3 regions of the Herminiimonas aquatilis genome follow, and region 1 is predicted to be linked to each of the others. Evidence: riboswitches for the same ligand, from Rfam matches in the RefSeq annotation. Region 1 holds a riboswitch; each other region holds the start of a gene.
What was found. A riboswitch is a leader RNA that binds a small molecule or an ion and turns the genes downstream of it on or off. The one in region 1 is predicted to bind thiamine pyrophosphate.
Positions count from the first base shown of each region.

Region 2: linked by a shared signal. The riboswitch ahead of ACFQO0_RS15500 (purine-cytosine permease family protein) and the one ahead of ACFQO0_RS06215 (TonB-dependent siderophore receptor) in region 1 are both predicted to bind thiamine pyrophosphate.
Region 3: linked by a shared signal. The riboswitch ahead of thiC (phosphomethylpyrimidine synthase ThiC) and the one ahead of ACFQO0_RS06215 (TonB-dependent siderophore receptor) in region 1 are both predicted to bind thiamine pyrophosphate.

Region 1 covers NZ_JBHTCC010000001.1:1,348,993-1,351,260, forward strand. Annotated here, with positions in the region: gene ACFQO0_RS06215 (TonB-dependent siderophore receptor) at 1-1,182, opposite strand, end outside; TPP riboswitch at 1,253-1,353, opposite strand; gene ACFQO0_RS06220 (hypothetical protein) at 1,364-1,513, shown strand; gene ACFQO0_RS06225 (hypothetical protein) at 1,609-1,986, opposite strand; gene ACFQO0_RS06230 (GreA/GreB family elongation factor) at 2,117-2,268, opposite strand, start outside.
Region 2 covers NZ_JBHTCC010000004.1:180,386-182,653, forward strand. Annotated here, with positions in the region: gene ACFQO0_RS15490 (phosphate/phosphite/phosphonate ABC transporter substrate-binding protein) at 1-10, shown strand, start outside; gene ACFQO0_RS15495 (phosphate/phosphite/phosphonate ABC transporter substrate-binding protein) at 151-960, shown strand; TPP riboswitch at 1,294-1,396, shown strand; gene ACFQO0_RS15500 (purine-cytosine permease family protein) at 1,449-2,268, shown strand, end outside.
Region 3 covers NZ_JBHTCC010000001.1:1,012,924-1,015,191, reverse strand. Annotated here, with positions in the region: gene pyk (pyruvate kinase) at 1-600, shown strand, start outside; TPP riboswitch at 796-903, shown strand; gene thiC (phosphomethylpyrimidine synthase ThiC) at 1,018-2,268, shown strand, end outside.

The sequences.
Region 1 (2,268 bases):
TAAATAATCGGCAAAATTATCTCTTCTGTTCAATGTCGACAAACCGGTTGCCAATTCATGGTTAACACTTCCCGTCGCAAATTTTCCTTGCAGCATCGCCTGCGTCGTCATGACAGAACGTTTGTCATTATCTCTGCGCAGATCGTACAGTCCAAAGTCACCGTTTGAACAGTAGCCGAAAGTGAGGTTTTCGGCTGGGCACCCCGACGACAAAGCAACCGCATCATCGCGACGCAATTCGAATTTATTTGCCTGTAAAGTAGTACGCCAGTTGTCATTCAACTCGTACTCGAATTTGACACCCAGATTATTGGTGTCATCGGTTACCGGCAAACTCCAGGTTTGATTGTTCAACATGGTCTTACCGCTCACGCCGGTTGGAAGACGCTGATCCAGTCCGAGCAATTGAAAACCCGGTACCGTCAGCTGCGACTTGTGCTGATAATCCATATCGATAGACAGCAACGCACGCGAACTCAGGCGCCAGTCAAAGGCGCCGGAAACAAATTTGCGATCGCCATTCGATCCCTGCACATACGACTTGGTATCTTCTGCCGCCGCATTGATGCGATATCCAAATACGCCATTGTCTGAACGGCCGCCAAGATCAATCGCGCCGTAAATAGAGCCACGCTCGCGCACTTCAAACGTTACTGAACGCAAAGGCGTATTGGTTGGACGCTTGGTGACGTAATTCAGAATGCCGCCAGAAGAGGCGATGCCTGCTTGCAGACCGGCCAAACCTTTGAGGATTTCCAACCGCTCCTTGTTTTCCATCGGAATCGACGAGTGCGCAAGGATCACCATCCCATCCTTACGGTAGTTGCTCCCCATGTCGAGCGTAAAGCCGCGGATTGCAAACCAGTCCGACAAACCAACGGCGTTGTATGAGTTTTGCACGCTGGCATCGTATTTGACCGCATCGGTCGCGGTGCGAATGCTGCGTTCCTGCATCTGTTCGCTGGTGATGACGCTGATGGAAGCCGGCGTTTCGCGCAATGGCGCTTCGGAAAAGCCGCCGATACTGGCATTGCGGGCGATGCCGTCGGCCGGTGCCGATGTCACGACAACCTCAGGCAAGACGTTATCAGATTTGTCGGCAGTCTGCGCAAAGGCGGCGGGCGCACACGCGCAGGCAACGGCCAATGTGATCAGTTTGTGACGGGAAGGAAATGCGGACATAGTTTGCTCACTCAATCGCGTTATGGACAAGCAGGCGAAGGAACGAACAAAGAGTCTCTGGGGGAATACCTTGAGTGGCTTTGCGCTTCCCTACGCTGGCATTATCCAGGTCAGGTTCAAGGGTTTCATCTCACCCGAAGACGTTTGTCTTCAGGACCCCTAGCGTGGAGCGGATACTAACATGGAAAAAGTAGCGCCCGAAACAGCATTTTTACCGAAAGTTGCAGTAAATATCGCCGATCTTAACCAAGGTCAATTTAAGCATGGCAACCGCCCGCGCTGTGTTGGAATTATCCAACGCAGCGCGAGCGTACTATTCAACAGTAAATAGAAGGGCGCGCATGTGAGAAATTACTTTCATTCACAACATTAACGCGCAGGGAGAGCCCATGTTGCGCGTGTGCTTGTTAATGCTGCCGACCGAACTCATTTGCCGGATTTTTTCGCGGCTTTTTCATTTTCGCTGACTTCATTGCTGTTTTGATGATCGTCATGTGCATCAACTGAATCCGGCGAGCGCTCGATACGCGTAATGCCCGAGGACACCGAAACCGGATCACTGGCCGGAAAGGTCATCTCGATGCCGACGTCCAGCAGCTCTTCCTTGGCAATTTGTTGTACAGATTTGTGTCCCGATTTTTCAGTGGCCAAAGGGACTTCTGCTACCGGGTCGCTGGCCGGGAAGGTTTCATCCAGGGCTTCGTCCAACAACTTTTCTTCATGCCAGTCAGAGCCGCGCTTTTTTGTATTGTCGGATGCGTCGATAGGCTCTCTGGATTTATTACCGGATTTGTTATCTGCCATGTGGAACTCCTTGTTTGTATCGCTGCAATAGCTTGCGCGAAGTGCTTGCCTGCTTGAATATTTACAACGTGATGAATTACACGTGACGTTTCTCAACGCTGTCATATAAAGTCGCCTTATACAGCCGACTTTATTCAAGCCCGTTATTAGTAGGACCTGCGGCATCTGCATCCAGTTCAACCTGGGATGGATAAAGCACCGTCGATATGTGTAATTTTTCATCACCGGCTGGACTTTTCAAAACCACGCTATCACCCTCAAATGCATTCAGCAGCGCTTGCG
Region 2 (2,268 bases), on a different contig from region 1:
CGGCCTGTAAGAATCGGCAAGCGCTCTCATGCGCTTACCCTCCCTAACGCATTGCTTCTGCAATGCGTTTTTTTCACCCCAAAATTCCAACTTACGCCGAGCCCGGTTTTCGGCATGCTTATATTTGAAATTTTCCATCCAGAACAGCTTATGAAACTGACCTCTCTTTTAGCAACGACCCTGCTGGTCGCCAGCATCACTTCTGCTTACGCGCAAGATCTTGTCCTTGCTGTCAACGAAGGTGTCACATATCAGGACGGTGGCCCTGCAAGCGAACGTTACAAGCCCCTGTTGCAATTGCTTGCGAAAGAACTCAAGCAAAACGTGAAACTGCAAAGCGTAGATAGCACGAACTTTGCGAAAGGCCTGGCGGAAAGCAAATTTGACATCGCCTTCATACACGCGGCACATATCGGTCTGCAGGCAGTCAAGAAGAATGACTATGAAGGTCTGGCCAGCGCCAAGGGCTTTACCGATTATCGTGCCCGCATACTCGTATCCAATGCATCACCGCTGAAAACCATGCAGGATCTGCGCGGCAAAAAAATCGGTGTGCCATCGCTGGATTCAATTACCACGGTGATGTTTACTGCCAATCTGCGCGAACTGAATTTCCAGCAACCTGAAAAATTCTTTACCGCCACTCGCTATCAGGATGCAGTGCCGTTCATGATCGAAAACGGTTTTGTTGAGGCTGGTGTCACTGGGTCTGCAGCAGTCGCAAAAGCATGGGTCGCCAAAGGTGGGCGCGTCCTGGCTGAAACTAAACCGATTCCAGTAAAACAATTCCTCGCATCGAAGAAGCTCAGCGAATCCGATAGAGAAAAACTCAAAAACCTGTTGCTCAACTTGTCTGAAAATGAAGCTGGTAAAAATGCATTGTCCAAAATAGGCATGACCGGCTTTGTTCCCTGGAATACGCAAGTGATGGATGAAGCGACTAAGCGTCTGGGCCTGTAATCAAGAACTTGACTGTGGTATCACCTGCCCACGCCTCGCTTTCAGCGGGGCGTTTTTCTTCCTGTCCTTATTTAAAGCGGCTTCATGAGCCAGCAATTCCGACAGCAACATTAACACGTGACTTTTAAAGACGGTAGCCTTATACTGTTTTTTTATACAGTACTTCGTATTTCCGTCGGGCTGCTCCCCCTCCCTGCTTCATTGTGCAGCCCGACTCTTTCCTTCCTTTCCAAGAATCCTTTCATCTGATCCATGACGTGGCAGATAGCAGTTATAGCCACGTATGGCTTGCCTATAATTAATTTTTAGATCAAAGTAGCGCCCAGTTTTGAAATACCTGGCTCGGGGTCCTGCGCGGAAAAACATGCGCGGGTGAGAGATACCCGTTGAACCTGATTGAGGTAATCCTCGCGCAGGAAAGCATGCGATCAATCGCCGTCCTCCACGGCGCAGAACCGGCTGACCTGCCATCCTTTTGAAAGAAGATGATGGCATTAACAAACAATCCCGTTGCAGCAAGCAATACCGCCTTCATAGCGATTCCGGCTGCAGAACGGGTATTCTCGTTCCGCGATCACGCTGCGCTTTGGTTCAGCCTGGGCGTTGGCTTGCTTGTCATGCAGATCGGCGCCTTCCTTGGCACTGCGCTCGGTACACAAACTGCATTGTTTGCGATCATTGCAGGTTCGCTATTGGGTGCTGCGCTGCTCGGCTGGGTCGCGTACATCGGATTCCAGCGCGGCTTGTCCAGCCCGATCTTGATGTGCCAGACTCTTGGCACCTCTTTCGCAAAATTGCCTGTCATCCTGAATATCATTCAATTGATAGGCTGGTCTGCATTTGAACTGGTCGTCATGCGCGACGGTACGACAGCACTGATTAAAGGTACTACCGGCATCGATGCCGCGTGGATTCCCTATATCACGGCAATTTTCTGGGGCTTGTTACTGGTAGCACTCGCTACCGGCTCCATGATCGGCCTAGTCCGGCGCTTTGTAGGTCGCTACGGCCTGCCACTGGTTATCCTGTCGCTGATCTGGCTCACCTACCAATTCTTCCTGAAAGCACAGGCACAAGGTCTGGATGCGATCTGGAACAGGGCTGGCGATGGTTCCATGAGCACACTCGCGGGCATAGATCTGGTGATGGCGATGCCGGTTTCGTGGTTGCCGCTGGTCGCCGATTTTGCCCGTTACGGCAAGGCAGGAGCAAGCACCTTCCGCGGCACGTGGCTGGGTTTTGCCATAGCGAATATATGGTGCCATGCGCTCGGTGTATTGATCGTCAGCACATCCAACCCGGGCGCAG
Region 3 (2,268 bases), 340 kb from region 1:
GTTGCTACGCACATGCTGGAATCGATGACTGAGTCGCCAATGCCAACACGTGCAGAAGCTTCGGACGTCGCTACCGCGATCTACGAAGGCGCTGATGCTGTTATGTTGTCGGCTGAATCCGCTAGCGGTAAAAATCCTGTTCGTGCAGTGCAAATGATGGACGCCATCATCAAGGAAGTGGAATCCGATCCGGTTTACCGCAACCTGCTGGATGCACAACAAGTTGCACCACGTGCAACGCCAGAAGATGCGATCTGCATCGCCCTGCTCGACACAACGACAGCGCTCAAGGCTGCATGCACCGTGACTTACACCAAGTCCGGCAGCACCAGCATGAGTGCGGCACGTGTTCGTCCGAATACCTCGATTCTCAGCATCGCGTCAGAACTCAAAACGGCGCGTCGTTTGGCATGGGTTTGGGGCATTCATTCGATCGTCGGCAAGGACGTGCATTCAGTAGATGAAATGGTCAGCGAAGCATTGACCTCAGCTGTGCGCGAAGGCTTTGCCAAAAAAGGCGAATACATTGCAATCTCGGCTGGTTTGCCATTCGGCGAATCAGGTACTACCAATCTGTTGCACATCGCAACAGTTAAGTAATCGCAGTAAGAACTTAGTTGTACACAGTTTCTGAACGACGGCGTATTTGCCGTTTTTCAGAACTGACATGTATGGTTTGTTGAGTTGCACATCAGTAAGCCATACATGTCAGATGTAAAAATTTGACCCGGGTCAATTGACTATGCAGTTTTATTGCATAGACTCGCGTTGTAGTTTGATTCACCTGTTACAGAAGTAAAAAGCTAGGGGTCCTAGGCAAATGCGTTCCGCATTTGCCGGGTGAGAAAAACCCTTGAACCTGATCTGGATAATGCCAGCGAAGGGAAGCTACCGAGAACGTGTATTGCATCCGGCATTCGAATTGTGTTTTCGTCGATACCAAGCTGAATACAATACAGGTTCTCGAAACCTCCTTAGCTGGCTCCAAGCCAATTTGTAGTTAGCCAAGGAGCCAAAATGAATGCCAACCCGAAATTCCTGTCCGCTACCGCCACGGTAGATGAAGCAGCGATTCAACCATTACCAAATTCCAGCAAAGTTTATATCCAGGGTTCGCGTCCTGATATACGCGTGCCTATGCGCAAGATCACGCAATCCGATACGGCCGCATCGTTCGGCTTTGAAAAAAATCCGGCGATCTATGTCTACGATACGTCCGGTCCTTACACCGATCCTGAAGCCAAGATCGATATCCGTTCCGGCCTAGATACACCGCGCATGCCGTGGATACTCGAGCGCAAGGACACGGAAGAGCTCGCCGGCCCAACATCCGAATACGGTATCGAGCGCTTGAACGATCCGCAATTGGCAGAACTGCGCTTCAACCTGCATCGCAAACCGCGCCGCGCACTCGCTGGCAAGAATGTCAGTCAGATGCATTACGCACGTCAGGGCATTATCACGCCTGAAATGGAATTCGTTGCGATTCGCGAAAACATGAATCGCCGCGCATATCTGGAAGAGTTGAAACAATCCGGGCCGAAAGGCGAAAAACTCGCCGAGCTGATGGGCCGTCAACATCCGGGTCAATCGTTTGGTGCCTCGATTCCGCAAGAGATCACCGCCGAATTCGTGCGCAGTGAAATCGCGCGCGGCCGCGCCATTATTCCGGCCAATATCAACCATCCAGAAATCGAGCCGATGATCATCGGCCGTAATTTTCTGGTCAAGATCAACGCCAACATCGGCAATTCGGCTGTGACATCGTCGATAGGCGAAGAAGTCGAGAAAATGACCTGGGCAATACGCTGGGGTGGCGATAACGTGATGGATTTGTCGACCGGCAAACACATACATGAAACGCGTGAATGGATCATCCGCAATTCACCTGTGCCCATCGGCACCGTGCCGATCTATCAGGCGCTGGAAAAGGTCAACGGCAAGGCTGAAGACTTGACCTGGGAAATCTTCCGCGACACCTTGATCGAGCAGGCGGAGCAGGGCGTCGACTACTTCACGATCCACGCCGGGGTATTGTTGCGCTACGTGCCGATGACGGCAAAACGTCTGACCGGCATCGTTTCGCGCGGTGGTTCGATCATGGCGAAATGGTGTCTCGCGCATCACAAGGAATCCTTTCTGCATGAACACTTCGAAGACATCTGCGAAATCATGAAAGCCTACGACGTGTCGTTCTCGCTGGGTGACGGTTTGCGTCCGGGTTCGATTTACGATGCCAACGATGAAGCGCAACTCGGTGAACTGAAA